Regions from separate parts of the Staphylococcus hsinchuensis genome, predicted to be linked through region 1. Evidence: riboswitches for the same ligand, from Rfam matches in the RefSeq annotation. Region 1 holds a riboswitch; the other holds the start of a gene.
What was found. Region 1 has a riboswitch for lysine ahead of QQM35_RS08180 (aspartate kinase). Riboswitches for the same ligand answer to the same signal wherever they lie in the genome.
Positions count from the first base shown of each region.

Region 1 (9,039 bases):
ATTTCTTATGAAGAGTACTTAAAAGAAACTGGTGTGTTAACACAAGCAAATGCTTAAATTTACATCATAATTTTATAACACATATATTTAAATTTTGGGGTAGAAACCTAAAGCTAAAAGCGAGGTTTCTGCCCCACTTTTTTATACGAATGCTTTTGTGACAGTGCTTAATATTTTGAATTTAATTAGATGACTTTTTATAATAAGTATTGAATTGAAATAGGAGGAATGTAGTAATGGAAAATTATTTTATGCATGATGGACAAGTAATGCCACAAATTGGTTTCGGTACATATAAGTTAAATGGGACACATGGAATGCACGCAATTAGCAATGCATTAAAGAATGGTTATTCTGTATTAGACACTGCTTATAATTATGAAAATGAAGGTACGGTTGGACGTGCTATCGCAAATAGTCACGTTTCAAGAGATGAAATTATTGTTACTTCTAAACTTCCTGGTCGTTATCAGAGTTATGATGAAGCGCTCACTGCGATTCAAGAATCTATATACCGTCTGAATGTTGAATATATTGACTTATACTTAATTCACTGGCCAAATCCTAAGCAAGGAAAATATGTAGAAGCATGGAAAGCGATGATTGCAGCTCAAAAAGCAGGTTTAATAAAATCTATTGGTGTATGTAATTTCCTTCCAGAGCATATTGAAAGGTTAGAAAAAGAAACTGGTGTGTTACCTGTTGTAAACCAAATTGAATTACATCCTTACTTTAATCAAAAAGAAATGATTCAATACCATAATGATAAAGGTATTATTACACAAGCATGGAGCCCGCTTGGTCGTGCTTCGGATGTTATGCATGACCAAACAATAGTCACGATTGCTGAAAAGTATAATAAATCTGTTCCGCAAATTATTTTAAAATGGCATATTCAAAATGGTGTTGTTCCTATTCCTAAGGCGACGTCTATTTCAAGACAATTGGAAAATAAAAACCTATTTGATTTCTATTTAAATGATGAGGATTTAGCTCAAATTGATCAATTAACGAAAGCTGATGGTCGACGAAAAGGTCAAGACCCTGCTACTTACGAAGAATTTTAAATCTCTTTCAGTATTGGAAATAAAGTTACTTGACCAATTTAAAGGCAATTTCTATTTAAATGTATAGAAATTGTCTTTTTATTTACTAAATGATACGAAAATCATGTTTTTATAAGTACTTCCCCCACTTTTTTCGCATGGATTAAAAGCAAATCCATTGATCCGCATATACAATATACACCTTTTGAGCACTTTCATACTTTAAATCACAAATTTTTCAGTTTATTTAAAAAATTTGCTCAAATCAGTTTACAGTACTATAGCCTGTATGTATAATAAGTACCATAAATAACAATTAAATAATTATTGATGAGGCGCATCAATCATGAGTAAATTTTAGAAGTATCTGCCTGCTAGCAGCTAATTTTGAAAGGGTGAGATGCCGAAACAGTTATAATAGCAGTTTATAACATGTTGGACTTTATGGTTAAGAGCTGAGAGTCTGTCATTATTGTTAAATAATGGAGTGCATCACTTGTATATAAATTTTAGAACAGGTTCGCATTCCGAACATGTTCTTTTTTTATATTATTGTGATTCTCCCCTACTGATATGAGGAGGATATGTAATTGGAAAGAAGTGTTTTGAAATTTGGTGGATCATCTGTAAGTGATTTTATAAAAATTAAAAATATCGCTGGTATGTTAAAACAAAGGGTCGAAAATGGCGAGCAACTCATTGTCGTTGTAAGTGCGATGGGTAAAACGACCGATCAACTTATGGACAATGTTTCTTCATTAACGACTCAACCTAAGGAACAAGAACTTGCATTACTTTTAACGACTGGAGAACAACAAACAGTTTCATATATGTCGATGGTATTAAATGATATCGGCGTTAATGCAAGAGCAATGACCGGATATCAAGCTGGTATCAAAACTGTTGGACATCATTTAAAGAGTAGAATTGCAGAAATAAATCCTGAAACATTTAATCAAGCTTTTGAGGACAATGATGTATTGGTTATTGCAGGATTTCAAGGTGTTAACGAAGATATGGAAATTACAACGCTTGGACGTGGTGGTTCAGATACAACAGCAGTAGCTTTAGCAGCGAGTAATAATACACCTTGTGAAATTTACACTGATGTTGATGGTGTTTATGCTACAGACCCTCGTGTTTATAAGGATGCGAAACGACTTGAATACGTATCTTATGAAGAAATGATGGAAATGAGTGCTTTAGGTGCAGGTGTTTTAGAAACACGAAGCGTCGAACTCGCTCATAATTATAATATACCGCTATATTTAGGCAGAACTTTATCAAATGTGAAAGGAACATGGATTATGTCTCAAACAGAATTATTAGAAAAGAAAGCCGTTACAGGGGTTGCATTAGATACACATATGATGCATGTTACGATTAGTTATCCCCTACCAGATGATCGCTTATTAACAGCATTATTTAATAAATTAGAAGAAGGCGCCGTCAACGTCGACATGATTTCGCAAATTGTTAATTTAGAAGGTCTGCAAATGTCATTCACATTTAAAGATACAGATGCTATTCAATTAACAAAAATTTTAGAATCATTAACTGAACAATTTAACGCTTTAGATTTCAAAATTAACGAAGATTATGTAAAAATTTCATTAATAGGTTCAGGCATGCGTGATATGTCAGGTGTTGCATCAAAAGCATTTATCACATTGATTGAAAACGATATTGAGTTTTACCAAACAACAACTTCAGAGATAAGTATTTCGTGTGTAATTGATGCTGACAATGGTAAACGTGCTGTCAGTGCTTTATATCAAGCTTTCGAAATCTGAATTTTCCTAATTTCAACAAAATTAAATAATAGAAAATGGAGTGTAGAACTATGACAAGATTAGCAGTAGCTGGAGCAACAGGTTTAGTTGGAAGAAATATGTTACAAACATTAGATCGTAAAAATATTCCTTATGATGAATTAGTATTATTTTCATCAGCAAGATCAGCAGGAACAGAAATAGAGTTTCAAGGAAAAACATATACTGTACAAGAACTAACAGATGAGGCAGCAAGTGAGCATTTTGATTATGTATTAATGAGTGCAGGTGGTAGTACAAGTGCACACTTCTCCCCTATTTTTGAGCAAGCTGGCGCTATAGTTATTGACAATTCAAGTCAATGGAGAATGACAGACGGTATTGATTTAATCGTACCTGAAGTCAATGAACCCGTACTTGATAGACAGATTATCGCTAACCCCAACTGTTCAACAATACAATCAGTTGTTCCGTTAAAGGTGTTACAAGAGGCATACGGTTTACAACGTGTTGCATATACGACGTATCAAGCGGTATCAGGCTCGGGGGTTAAAGGTAAAGAGGACTTAGCTGAAGGAGCAAATGGTAGAGAACCACAGGCGTATCCACACCCTATTTATAATAACGTTTTACCACATATAGATATTTTCTTAGAAGATGGGTATACAAAAGAAGAACAAAAAATGATAGACGAAACACGCAAAATTTTACACGATGATCATTTAAAAGTGACTGCAACGTGTGTACGTGTACCCGTACAAGATAGTCACAGTGTACACATGAGTGTAACTTTGAATAATGAAGCCACGGTTGAATCAATTCAATCATTATTTGAAAAAGATAATCGAGTTGTTCTCATCGATAATCCTGAGAAAAATGAATATCCATTAGCTATTCACTCAACAGGTAAAGACGAAATCTTTGTAGGTCGTATTCGTCGCGATGAATCATTAGATAATACTTTCCATGTATGGTGTACTTCAGACAACTTATTGAAAGGTGCAGCACTCAATGCCGTACAAATACTTGAACAAGTAAAGAGTTTGAAAGGAGTAAAATAATATGGGACACATTTTTGAAGGCGTAGGTGTAGCGTTAATTACACCATTTACACATAATGAGGTTGATTATGATGCACTAAGAAAGCACGTTAGTTACTTATTAGAAAATAACGCAAAGTCAATCGTTGTCAATGGTACAACAGCAGAGAATCCAACTTTGTCAGATGAAGAGAAAGATCGCATTCTTGAAGTTGTTGTAAACGAAGTCAATGGTAATGTACCAGTCATCGCAGGTACAGGAACAAACAGTACACAAAAGTCAATTCAAGCATCAATTCGTGCTAAAGAGTTAGGTGCAGATGGCATTATGTTAATTACACCCTATTATAATAAAACGAATCAACGCGGTTTAATTGAACATTTTACAAAAATTGCAAATGCTGTGAAATTACCAGTTGTATTATATGACGTGCCTTCAAGAACGAATATGACAATTGAAGCTGAAACTGTAGAAACTCTAAGTAAAAATGAATATATTGTTGCGATAAAAGATGCTACGAACGATTTTGAGTTCCTAGAAGATGTTAAAAAACGTGTAGATTTAGATAACTTCACTTTATTAAGTGGAAATGATGACAATGTTGTTGAGTTTTATAACAGAGGCGGACACGGTGTAATTTCGGTGGTCGCAAATGTGATTCCTCAAGCATTCCAATCTCTTTATGATGATAGTAAAAATGGTAAAGATATAGCATCAGACTTTAAACCGATTGAAACGCTGTTAGATGCACTTGCTGTCGATGTGAACCCTATTCCGATCAAAGTATTAACTACAGTAGAAGGATTCGGCAATTATGAATTACGTCTTCCACTTGTTCCATTAGAAGATAATGAGCGTCAACAATTAGAACAAGCATACGAACAATATAAAGCAGGTGACAATGGATGAATATCTTATTAATCGGATATGGTGCAATGAACCAACGTGTTGCACGTTTAGCAGAAGAAAATGGTCATAAAATTGTAGGTATTATTGTTAGGGATAGTTCTAAATCATATCCTTACCCTACTGTTGAACACATAGCAGATGCTAAAGATGCTGATGTGGCGATTGATTTTTCAAACCCAGAATTATTATTACCATTGTTAGAAGAAGAATTTAACTTACCTTTAGTAATTGCTACTACTGGAGAAAAAGAACAAATAATCGATAAATTAAAATCATTAAGTGAAGATATGCCAGTGTTCTTCAGTGCGAATATGAGTTACGGGGTACATGCGTTAACGAAGATTTTAGAAGCGGCAGTTCCTCTATTACAAGACTTTGATATTGAGTTAACTGAAGCGCATCACAATAAAAAAGTAGATGCACCAAGTGGCACTTTGGTGAAGTTATATGATGTTATAAAGGAACTGAGACAACAATCTACGCCAGTGTATGACCGTCACGAAAAATCAGATAAACGTACTGAAGACGAAATCGGTATTCATGCAGTACGTGGTGGCACGATTGTAGGCCAACATGATGTATTGTTCGCAGGTACTGATGAAACGATTGAAATTACACATCGTGCGCAGTCTAAAGACATCTTTGCAAACGGTGCCATTGGTGCCGCAGAGAAATTAGTAAATAAACCTAATGCATATTACACATTTGATAATTTATAAAATAATAAGGAGTGTTTAAATTTATGGTACAACATTTATCAGCAGAGGAAATTATTCAATATATTAGTGATGCAAAAAAATCTACACCACTTAAAGTTTATGCAAACGGGAACTTTGAAAGCGTTGAATTCCCAGAAAGCTTCAAAGTATTTGGTGGAGATAACTCGAAAGTTATTTTCTGTGAATCAGATGATTGGAAAGCATTTTATGAGTCAAACCAAAACGTTATTGAAGATTTAGAAATCGAAATGGATCGTCGTAATTCAGCAATTCCTTTAAAAGACTTAACAAATACAAATGCACGTATTGAGCCAGGCGCATTCATACGCGAACAAGCAATCATTGAAGATGGTGCTGTAGTCATGATGGGCGCAACAATTAATATTGGTGCTGTTGTCGGTGAAGGTACAATGGTTGATATGAACGCTGCTTTAGGCGGTCGTGCGACAACTGGTAAAAATGTACACGTTGGCGCAGGTGCAGTATTAGCTGGTGTGATTGAGCCCCCTAGTGCCTCTCCTGTTGTTATTGAAGATAATGTATTAATTGGAGCAAATGCAGTAATACTTGAAGGTGTAACAGTTGGTGAAGGTGCCATCGTTGCAGCGGGTGCTATTGTAACGCAAGATGTTCCAGCAGGCGCAGTTGTTGCAGGTACGCCAGCTAAAGTTATCAAGCAATCTCACGAAGTGGAAGATTCTAAACGTGAAATTGTATCTGCATTAAGAAAATTAAATGACTAATACTTTAAGCTAAAGTCAAAACACATTAGAAGCAATTGAGGTCGGGGCGGACTCTAATCCAAAATAAGCAATGACTTATTTTTAAATGCCCCACCCTATTGGCTTCTAAATTTTTATACATAAAAATATGGTATTGATTAAACGTGATACCTATTTTCAATTGAATATTATTTTATAAGGATCTGATAACCATGAACGAATTAGAATTTGTAACTAAACATAGACGTCATTTACATCAACATCCAGAATTGAGCTTGCATGAATTTGAAACAACTACATATATTGCCAAATTTTTAGATGAATACGGAATCGAATATGAACGACCATTAGAAACAGGTCTCATCGCATATTTACCAGGAAACGGTACCCATACTATTGCTTTTCGTGCAGATATAGATGCGCTACCTATATTTGAGGAAAATGAGGTGCCATATAAAAGTAAAACAGACAATGTGATGCATGCGTGTGGTCATGATGGGCATACTACAGCGTTAATGTTATTTGTTAAACGTTGTAAAGCTATGGCAGATCAAGGTACATTACCGCAAAATGTCGTTTTTATCTTTCAACCAGCTGAAGAAACAGGTGGCGGCGCGAATCGATTAATTCGAGCAGGCGCATTTGATAAGTATCCTATTGAATCAGTGTTTGGTGTTCACGTTAACCCATTTGAAAATGAAGGAAAAGTTGTAATTAGAGATGAAGAAATTACTGCAAGTGCAACAGAATACCGTTTTTACTTACATGGCCTATCTAGTCATGTAGCTGATAAAGAACAAGGTCATTCATGTGGTGAAGCGTTACAACACGTGTTGACTCAAGTAGGACAAATTCAACAATATCATTTAAATGGATTAAAACGTAACATTGTACACATGGGGCACTTTGAAGCGGGTGAAGCGATTAATACTGTCCCTAGTCACGGTTATTTAGAAGGCACAATCCGTACTTATGATGAAAAGGATTTAGAAATTGTTAAAAATCAAATGAACAAAATTTCTGAAAGTGTTGCTTTGCTATTTAATGTTGAATGTAGAGTAGAATTTGCAGAAGGTTATCCGCCTACGTATAATGATCCTTCTTTACGTAAACATGTGGTTCGAGGTTTAGAAAGCTCAGACTTGGAAATCATTGATAAACCAACTCCATTTTTATTCGGTGAGGATTTTAGCTTTTATCAACGTATGGCTCCAAGTTACTTTGTATTTGTAGGTACAAGAGATGAAGAAAAAGGATTTGTAACAGGTCTCCATACTGCTACATTGAATTTTAATGAGCATATGCTCATTCGTATAGCAGATTATTATGAACAAATATTATCAACTTATGATGAGGTGCATGGTTAATGACTGCGATTTGGTCGGTAGATACAGAACAATTTTATAAAAATGCAGTAAACGTTGTTAAAGGAAATTCTATTATGGCTGTAGTTAAAAATAATGCATATCACTATGGTTTAGAATTTGCTGTACAACAGTTTTTACGAGCAGGTATCAATACATTTAGTACGACATCTTTAAGAGAGGCTATTCGTGTGCGTGCATTAGCACCAAATGCAACAATATTTTTGATGAATGCAGTTTACGAGTTTGACAAGGTACGTGAACATAATATTCACATGACTTTACCTTCCCTATCATTTTACTATGAACATTTAGAAGATTTACGTGATATTCATGTACACTTAGAATTTGAAAATCTATTACATCGTTCTGGGTTTAAATCTCTTTTAGAAATTAAAGAAGTGTTAGAACATCATGCTCAAAATAATAATGTACATAAAATGAAAATTGCAGGTTTATGGACACATTTCGGTTATGCAGATGAATTTGATGTACCTGAATATTCAATTGAACGTCAAGCATGGCTAGATGTAGTTGAAACTTTATTAAGTGAAGGCTATCAATTTGAGATGATACATGCCCAAAATAGCGCCAGTTATTATAGAGAAAATGACGTCCTCCCCCATCACACACATGCTCGAATCGGTATTGCTTTGTATGGTTCAAGACCGTATAGTACAATAAACGAAGACGAGATTCGCCAGTCTCTAACCGTCAAAGGTAATATTATTCAAATAAGAGAAGTTAATGCCGGAGATTTTTATGGATATAGCTTTGCGTTTGAAGCGCAAAATGATCAAACTCGCCTGGCGGTGGTTGATGTTGGTTATGGCGATGGCATTTTAAAATCAAGAGCTAAACATGAAGCACTTATCAATGGCAAACGCTACCCTATTCGAGCCTTGATGATGAGCCATATGTTTGTCGAAGTTGATGAGCAAGTTCAAGCGCAAGATGAAGTTACATTATACAGTAATGACATACGCGTGGACGAATATACCTTTAAAGGTGTAGGTGCAAATTCCGAACAATTAAGTGCAATGAATCACGATTCATTAATAAAGGAGTATAGATAAATTATGGTAACTGAATATAATAATAACGGTGAACTTACAATGGGTGGTACAAGCCTTAAAACAGTCGCTCAAAGTTTTGGTACACCAACAATTGTTTATGATGAGACAGAAATAAGAAATCAGATGCAACGTTACCACGATGCATTTAAGAAAAGTGGTTTAAAATATAATATTTCATATGCATCTAAAGCATTTACATGTTTACAAATGGTGAAATTAGTTGAGGAAGAAGGATTAGAACTTGATGTCGTTTCTGAAGGTGAATTATATACAGCACTTGCTGCAGGGTTTGACCCTCAACATATTCACTTCCACGGTAACAATAAGACGAAACAAGAAATCCGCTATGCTTTAGAAAATAAAGTCGGTTATATCGTTATTGATTCATTA
Region 1 covers NZ_CP128355.1:1,651,709-1,660,747, forward strand. The annotation lists gene QQM35_RS08170 (ABC-F family ATP-binding cassette domain-containing protein) at 1-57, shown strand, start outside; gene QQM35_RS08175 (aldo/keto reductase) at 237-1,067, shown strand; lysine riboswitch at 1,369-1,547, shown strand; gene QQM35_RS08180 (aspartate kinase) at 1,637-2,839, shown strand; gene QQM35_RS08185 (aspartate-semialdehyde dehydrogenase) at 2,890-3,879, shown strand; gene dapA (4-hydroxy-tetrahydrodipicolinate synthase) at 3,881-4,768, shown strand; gene dapB (4-hydroxy-tetrahydrodipicolinate reductase) at 4,765-5,487, shown strand; gene dapD (2,3,4,5-tetrahydropyridine-2,6-dicarboxylate N-acetyltransferase) at 5,511-6,230, shown strand; gene QQM35_RS08205 (amidohydrolase) at 6,422-7,576, shown strand; gene QQM35_RS08210 (alanine racemase) at 7,576-8,649, shown strand; gene lysA (diaminopimelate decarboxylase) at 8,653-9,039, shown strand, end outside.

Region 2 (9,039 bases), 250 kb from region 1:
CAAGATTACCTTCTTTATCATATAACTCAGGTTCTTTTTCTTCATTAATTGTCTTATCTGTGATTACGACTTTAACTACACCATCTGATGAAGGTACATCGTACATAATGTCGATAAGTGCTTCTTCGATGATTGAACGTAAACCACGTGCACCAGTTTTACGTTCTATAGCTTTGTTACTAATAGCAGCTAAAGCTTCATCTGTAAATTGTAGTTCTACATCATCTAGTTCTAACATCTTAGTATATTGTTTAACTAACGCATTCTTAGGTTGAGTTAAGATGTTATTTAATGCATTAACATCTAATGTTTCTAAGTTAGCTACAATTGGCACACGACCGATGAATTCAGGAATTAAACCATATGATTGTAAATCTTCAGGTCTAATTTGTTCAAGAATAGCATCTTCATCATATTTTGAAGCTTCACTACTAGCGAAACCAATCACTTTTTCACCTAGACGACGTTTAATTACTTCGTCTATACCGTCAAACGCACCACCTAATACGAATAAAATATTAGTAGTATCAATTTGGATAAGTTCTTGGTTTGGATGCTTACGTCCACCTTGTGGCGGTACGCTAGCTGTAGTACCTTCTAATATTTTTAATAGTGCCTGTTGAACACCTTCACCTGAAACATCTCGAGTGATTGATGTGTTTTCTGATTTTCGAGCTATTTTGTCGATTTCGTCTACGTAAATAATACCTTTTTCAGCTTTATCGACATCAAAATCTGCTGCTTGAATTAAACGTAGTAAGATATTTTCAACATCATCACCTACATAACCAGCTTCAGTTAAACTTGTTGCATCTGCAATTGCAAATGGAACATTAAGTGTTCTCGCTAAAGTTTGTGCAAGTAATGTCTTACCACTACCAGTTGGTCCGATTAGAGCAACGTTACTTTTTTGTAATTCTACTTCATCTTCATTCGGACCTAATTGTTGGATACGTTTATAATGATTGTATACAGCTACAGCTAATGATTTTTTAGCCTTTTCTTGGCCTATTACATAATCATTTAATTGATCCATAATTTCTTTAGGTGTTGGTAATTCAGTTAGCCCTTCTGGTGCAGATTGAGCTAATTCTTCTTCAACAATTTCTGAACATAATTCAATACATTCATTACATATATATACGCCACTTCCTGCGACTAACTTTTTAACTTGATTTTGGTCTTTGCCACAGAAAGAACATTTTAAATTCTCTTCATCTTCATTGAATTTAAACATTTATTTACACCCCTATTCCCTAAAGACTATACTAGATAGTATTTTAATATGCAACTTACTTAATCTACAAGTTTTGTGCACATAACAGTGTAGCAGACGCATTGAATAAATGCATCTGCTACAACTCTATTTATATTAGACACACAAGTCTATTGTATAAAGCATTTCGCTCACATCGTGTGAATATTATTTTTCTGAATCATCTTTAGAAGGTTCAACTAACTTAGCGTTATCCACTAATGAGTCAATCACTTTTTGAATACGAACGTCGTTCTTAACGATGTCTGTATTACCTAATGTTTGTTTAATATCTTCAACTGAGATATTGAATTGTTCACTCATTTTTTCAAGTTCTTTATCAATATCTTCGTCTGATACTTCTACATCTTCAGCGTCAGCGATTGCAGTAAGCGTTAAATTCGTTTTAACACGTTCTTCTGCATCGTCTTTCATTTGTTCTCTTAATTGAGATTCGTCTTGACCTGAGATTTGGAAATAAGTTTCTAAGTTTAAACCTTGTTGTTGCATACGTTGACCAAACTCTTGTACCATGCGATCAACTTCTGTGTTAATCATTGCTTCTGGGATATCAACTTTTGCATTGTTTGTAGCTTTTGTAATTGCTTCTTCTTTTTGAGCATTTTCAGCTTCAGTTTCTTTTTGTTCAGCAAGACGTTTACGTAAATTTTCTTTATATTCATCAACAGAATTTGATTCTGAATCTAATTCATTTGCAACTTCATCAGTTAATTCTGGTACGTCTTTATATTTAATTTCGTTAACTTTTGTTTTGAAAGTAGCTTCTTTACCAGCTAATTCTTCAGCATGATATTCTTCAGGGAATGTTACATTTACATCTTTCTCTTCGCCTGTTTTCACGCCTACTAATTGTTCTTCGAATCCTGGGATAAATGAGCCAGAACCAATTTCTAAGTCGTAACCTTCAGCTTGTCCGCCTTCGAATTGTTCACCATCAACATAACCATCAAAGTCAATGTTTACTGTGTTTCCATCTTCTACAGCACCATCTTCTTTAACGACCATTTCAGCTAAGTGACCTAATTGGTGATCGATAGATTCTTGAACTTCTTCGTCAGTTAATTCTGAACTTTGTTTTTCAATTTCTAAACCTTTGTAGTCACCTAATTCAACTTCTGGTTCAACAACAACAGTTGCTTCAAATGTCATGTCTTGACCTTTTTCAATTGAAGTAACGTTTACTTCTGGTTGATCAACTGGTTTAATACCTGTTTCATCAATTGCTTCCCCATAAGCTTCTGGTAGTAAAATGTCTACAGCATCTTGATATAATGCTTCTACACCAAAACGTTGTTCGAAAATTTGACGAGGTACTTTCCCTTTACGGAAACCTGGCACGTTAATTTGTTTTACTACTTTTTTGAAAGCTTTGTCAATTGCTTGATCTACTTTTTCTGCAGGAACAGTAACTGATAATACTCCAGTGTTACCTTCCTTTTTTTCCCAAGTTGCTGTCATGTATAAAAACCTCCATGATTATCCTATTTTATTTTTTCAACTTCCCTATTATAGCATATGACCTTGTGCTACACAAACATGGCACTCACCCATACAAAGAATAGTTCGTTGAAATTTATTTTCAATATTTAATTTACCCTGAACTACATACTTTAATTATGATTGACTATCTAATTGTTCGAGATATTTAATTACAGGGTGTTGATCGTCACGCTTTTCTAAGTTAACCATTGACTTGAAATAATTTGTATATGCATATATCCAATCGTCTATAGATGCAATGCTTTCAACGTCAATAGGATAAAGGAGTATCGCGTGATTATTCATTAAATGGAGCGCCTCAGTAGTAATCGTCGCTACTTGATCTTCTAATCGACCAATTACATGAGGAATGATTTGTTCCTTGATCTTAGTGTGCTCTAGCCCTGTTAAATGATTGGGATTAACAGAGACCTTTTGCTTTAACTTTGTAATTTCAATTTCATTGTCATACTGAGCAAAGCGTAAATATTCTAACATAATACTTACTACATTGGGCGCTAAATCAGAATGGACTAAGATGTTAACAATTGTTTCTTTATAGTGGAATTCATTAAAATCTATAAGCATTAGGATTGTATTTATCTGTTCGCGTAATGATAGTTCATCAAATTGTTGAAGCAACTCTGAAGCGTGTTCGTTGTGTTTCTCTAATTCTCGTAACGCACGTTCTTTAATAGGATATAATTCCATACGTGTCTTGTGATTATGAACTTCATCTATAACCTGATTTATCACTTCTACCACTTCAAAGTATTGTCCTAAACCTTCTAAACTTTTAATATAATAAATCATTAAATCATCATATTTAGTGATGCCTTGCTTCAATAAAATGATAGCCTCTTCTCTTAATTCTAGGTAACTACCCATTTGGTACAATAATGCACATTTGAGTAATGACATTTGTTCATCTAATTCAAATTGTTGTTCATATTGTTCAAAAAGTTCATAAGTCTGATCAAATTTATCTTTGTTAAATGACTGTTTAATCTCCCTTATTAACTTATCTTGAGAACGGGGAAACGGAATAATGTCAGACATTCAAATACACCTCTATTATAACGCTTGTAATATTAATGAACTCCACGTTTCAAATTCATCATAGTTGTCAATTTTGTTTTGATCTACCCATTTAATTTTTAATGTGTCAGTTTCTTTAGCCTCTACATCTTTACTATTGACCTTAATTTTAAAAACGACACCTAAATGAACTTCTCCTACCTCATTCGTATCATCATTAATAAATCCAGTATACGTTAGATTTTGTGATTTTTGTTGTGAAAGGCCAACCTCTTCTTCTAATTCTCTTTGTGCATTTGTTCTTAGCACTTCATTTATAGAGTCTGCCCCTGGAACTTCATTCATATGTCCACCGACACCAATTGATGACTGGCCGTGAAGACGAGATTCACCTCCACCTGAGAGACGCTCATAAATCAATAACTCATCATGTTCATTTTCTAATAAACAATATGAAACGAGTTGTTTATAGGATGGATCTTCTTCCATATCACCTCTACGTTTAACTTCATATTGCTGTAACGTATCAAAAATTTCTTGACCCTGGGGTGAATTTTTATCTAAAAATCCATTAAATTGATTTTTTTCATCTGAAAATAAAATTGTTCTTGGAACAACTGTGATCATTTCATCAAATTTAGACATAAGTATCTCCTTCATATATGACTTCTTTGTTATTTTATCAAATGCAGTGTAGATATCAAAATATCATCACGCTTACACACGATTCTATATTTATTCCTGTGATTTATGTATGGAAATTTATAATAATAAAAAAGTGATAACTCCTACATATAATAGTAGAAATTATCACTTTGAAAATGTATCGTCTTTATTATTTTAATGCTTCTTTTGCTTTTGATACTAATTCAGCGAAAGCTTTTTCGTCTGAGATAGCAATTTCAGAAAGCATTTTACGGTTTACGTCGATTTCAGCTTTCTTTAAACCATTCATTAATCTTGAATAGCTCATGTCGTGTTGACGTGCTGCCGCATTAATACGTGTAATCCATAATTTACGGAAATCACGTTTTCTTTGACGGCGGTCACGGAATGAATATTGACCTGATTTCATTACTTGTTGTTTTGCTACTTTATATAATGTGCGTTTAGCACCGAAGTAACCTTTAGCTAATTTAATCGTCTTTTTACGACGAGCTCTTGTTACTGTTCCACCTTTAACTCGTGGCATAATAACTCCTCCTCAAAAATTATATTTCAATTGTTATATCGTTCGATTATTTTTTATAAGATAATAATTGTTTTACGCGTTTCATATCTGATTTGTGAACTAAAGCAGATTTACGTAATTGACGTTTTTGTTTAGTTTCTTTGTTTGCAAATAAGTGTGAAGTGAAAGCTCTAGAACGTTTTAATTTACCTGAACCAGTTCTTTTAACACGTTTAGCTGCTCCACGGTGTGTTTTCATTTTTGGCATGATTCATTTCCTCCTACTAATTTCGATTATTGTTTTTCGTTAATTGGACTTAACATGATAAACATTTGACGTCCATCCATTTTAGGTTTTTGTTCAACTGTAGCAATATCTTTCGTTTCATTTGCGAATTGCTCTAATACGCGTTGACCAATTTCCTTATGCGTAATCGCACGTCCTCTGAAACGGATTGAAACTTTACATTTGTCACCTTTAGTTAAGAACTTACGGCCGTTCTTCAACTTAGTTTGGAAATCATGTTCTTCAATCGTTGGACTTAAACGGATTTCTTTAACGTTAATCGTTTTTTGTTTCTTTTTCATTTCTTTTTCTTTCTTTTGTTGCTCAAATTTGTACTTACCGTAATCCATAATTTTAGCAACTGGTGGTTTAGCATTAGGAGCCATAATAACTACATCTAAACCTACGCGTTCTGCCATTTCTAACGCTTCATTTTTAGATTTAACTCCAATTTGCTCTCCATCTTGTCCAATAAGTCGTAATTCTTTTGCGCGAATCTTTTCGTTAACTTGAGTTTGATCTTTTGCTATGGTTGACACCTCCAACTTTTTTACGAAATTATCCCAAGCAAAAAGAGAGCGAGTATACAATATACCCGCCCTCTTTTACACATGATAATCGTACTCATGTACTATAGACCTGCCAACTGCATATGCGTCGCTACAGGTGAGAAGCGGGAGCCTCTACTTGGTTCGTTTCGTATTCAACATTGACCATGATAGCAACAATACACAATTAAGTCAAGACTATTTTATTTATTTTTTTCGAATTCTTCCATTTGGACATCTTGTCTTAAGTCAACTTTATCCAATGGTATCTTTTTCGTTTTATAACGTAGTTTATGATATAGGAAAAAGACTAAGAACACTGGTATACCCATATATGTGATAATAAATCGATTTAAATCAAAGTGCCCTGTTTTAATAAAGTCAACATCTTGTCCGATGATAACAATCACACATAATATCCCAGCAAATATTGGTCCAAATGGGAACAATGTGGCTCTATATTTCAGTTTAGATTTATCGTGTTTTTGTTTATCGAATGCTTTTCTGAAACGATAATGACTAATCGCAATACCGACCCAAGCTATAAATCCGGTCATTCCACTTGCTGCAACAATATATTGGTAAGCATCTCCACTTAAATGTTGTAGTACGAATATACCGATAACAAGTAGTCCTGTTACTAACAATGCGATATAAGGTACACCATTTTTATTTGTTTTTCCAAATGCTGAAAATGCTAGTTTATCTTTACTCATAGAATATAGCATACGCGTTGAAGCGTACATACCTGAGTTACCAGCAGATAATACCGAAGTTAAAATAACTGCGTTCATAAATGAGGCTGCGAATGCAAGGCCTGCATTTTTAAATACTAAAGTAAACGGTGAAGTTGCCACACTATCTTCTCCGCCCATCAACGCAGAACTGTCATAAGGAATTAACATACCGATGACGAAAATAGCTAAAATATAAAACAGTAAAATTCTCCAAAAGACTTGTTTAATTGCTTTTGGTACTGCACGTTCTGGGTTTTCAGATTCACCAGCTGTGATACCAATTAATTCAGTTCCTTGGAAAGAGAAGCCTGCAACTAAGAATACACCTAATATTGAAAGTAAACTACCATTTAATCCATCACCTAAAATCGGACCTTGACCTTTAGTAAATGTATCAAAGCCAACAAACTTACCACCCATGATACCTAATATCGTAAGTAAGCCGATGATGATAAATATAATCACGGTAACTACTTTAATTAATGCAAACCAATATTCACTTTCGCCGTACACTCTAACTGAAAGTGAGTTTAAACCGAAGATAATTACTAGGAATAAACAACTCCAAACCCATGCCGGGATAGCTGTCAATGGCGTCCAATATTCTATTACCTGTGCGGCTATCGTGACGTCTGCAGCCACCGTAATGACCCAGTTAAACCAGTAATTCCACCCTAATGCAAATCCTAGTGAGGGATCTACAAATCGTGTAGCATAAGTACTAAATGACCCCGAAACTGGAAGGTAAGTGGCCATTTCTCCTAACGAGGTCATCAGGAAGAACACCATTGCACCAATAATCGCATATGCAAGTAATGCCCCTAATGCACCTGCATCATGTATAGCGCCACCTGACGTCATAAATAAACCTGTACCAATACATCCACCTATTGCAATCATGGATATGTGGCGATCTTTTAAACCTCTTTGTACTCCATCATTTTGACTTTGTTGTTTTGCCATAAAAGCTTCCTTTCTTTAAACTTAGAGGCTAACTTTCTATAAGGTTAAATTTCATGAGTTGCTGAACGTAATACATACTAATATTTATAAAATTACGTTTTTGCTTCTATCATGTAAATCAATAACCCAGCATTAAAAGGGTGCATACCTTTTGATATGCACCCTTAACTCAAACACTTATATAGGTAGCACATCACATATGTGACAGTCCAGTTCCTTTCGGTAACTGACCCAACTCTTATTGTATATGGGCAATAAAAGCTTCGGCATTTTTACCTTTCATCAATCCAACATGTATCCCATATGATTTCTGGATAATTACTCCTTAAAAATGCAACCTCTAACTCAAATTTTTATTAATTTCACTGATTAACAATATACATTAAATAATTTATCTTTTCAAGTTATCTTTGTTTTTTCAAACGAATCTCATCAACCAAGTTCCAAATAAACTCATCTCTTTCCATTGTTTCTTGGTCTTGAGAGCCATACTTTCTAACGTTAACTTCTTTATTTTCAACTTCTTTATCCCCGACTACGATTTGGTATGGGATTTTGTGCATTTGAGCTTCTCTAATTTTGTATCCCATTTTCTCATTGCGGTCATCAATTTCAACTCTTACGCCTTGTGATTTAAGTTCATCTTGTAAAGAGCGCGCATAATCATAGTGTAAATCAACATTTACTGGAATGATTTCGACTTGCTTAGGCGCTAACCATGTAGGGAATGCACCTTTAGTCTCTTCAGTTAAGAAGGCAACAAAACGTTCCATTGTAGAAACGACACCACGGTGGATCACTACTGGACGATGTTGTTCTCCATCATTACCGATATATGTTAAATCAAATTTTTGCGGTAATAAGAAGTCCAACTGCGCTGTAGATAATGTCTCTTCTTTACCCATAGCAGTTTGTACTTGCACGTCTAATTTAGGACCGTAGAACGCTGCTTCGCCAATTGCTTCTTCATATTGTAAACCTAATTCATCAACCGCTTCTTTCAACATGCTTTCGGCTTTATTCCACATTTCATCGTCATCGAAATATTTCTCTTTATCTTCAGGATCGCGATAACTTAATCTGAATGAATAATCTTCGAAATTAAAGTCATTATATACATCAATAATTAAGTTTACGACGCGTTTAAATTCTTCTTTAATTTGATCTGGTCTTACAAAGATGTGTGCGTCATTTAGTGTCATCCCTCTTACACGTTGTAAACCAGAAACGGCACCACTCGCTTCATAACGATGCATTGTACCTAATTCAGCGATACGTATAGGTAATTCACGATAAGAATGCGGTTTATTAGCATAGACCATCATATGGTGAGGACAGTTCATTGGTCTTAATACCATTTCTTCGTTTTCATCTAATTTCATTGTAGGGAACATGTCATCTTGATAGTGATCCCAGTGGCCTGATGTTTTATAAAGATCAGCGTTTGCCATGATTGGTGTATACACATGGTCGTAACCCATTTCCACTTCTTTATCAACAATATAGCGTTCAATTTCTCGACGAATTGTCGCCCCGTTTGG
Region 2 covers NZ_CP128355.1:1,906,626-1,915,664, forward strand. The annotation lists gene clpX (ATP-dependent Clp protease ATP-binding subunit ClpX) at 1-1,237, opposite strand, end outside; gene tig (trigger factor) at 1,424-2,734, opposite strand; gene QQM35_RS09520 (hypothetical protein) at 2,891-3,814, opposite strand; gene QQM35_RS09525 (NUDIX domain-containing protein) at 3,830-4,438, opposite strand; gene rplT (50S ribosomal protein L20) at 4,629-4,985, opposite strand; gene rpmI (50S ribosomal protein L35) at 5,032-5,232, opposite strand; gene infC (translation initiation factor IF-3) at 5,259-5,789, opposite strand; ribosomal protein L20 leader region at 5,815-5,945, opposite strand; gene QQM35_RS09545 (amino acid permease) at 6,002-7,498, opposite strand; lysine riboswitch at 7,677-7,849, opposite strand; gene thrS (threonine--tRNA ligase) at 7,903-9,039, opposite strand, start outside.
Region 2: it holds a riboswitch for lysine, as region 1 does, so the genes downstream of both, QQM35_RS09545 (amino acid permease) here and QQM35_RS08180 (aspartate kinase) in region 1, are expected to answer to the same signal.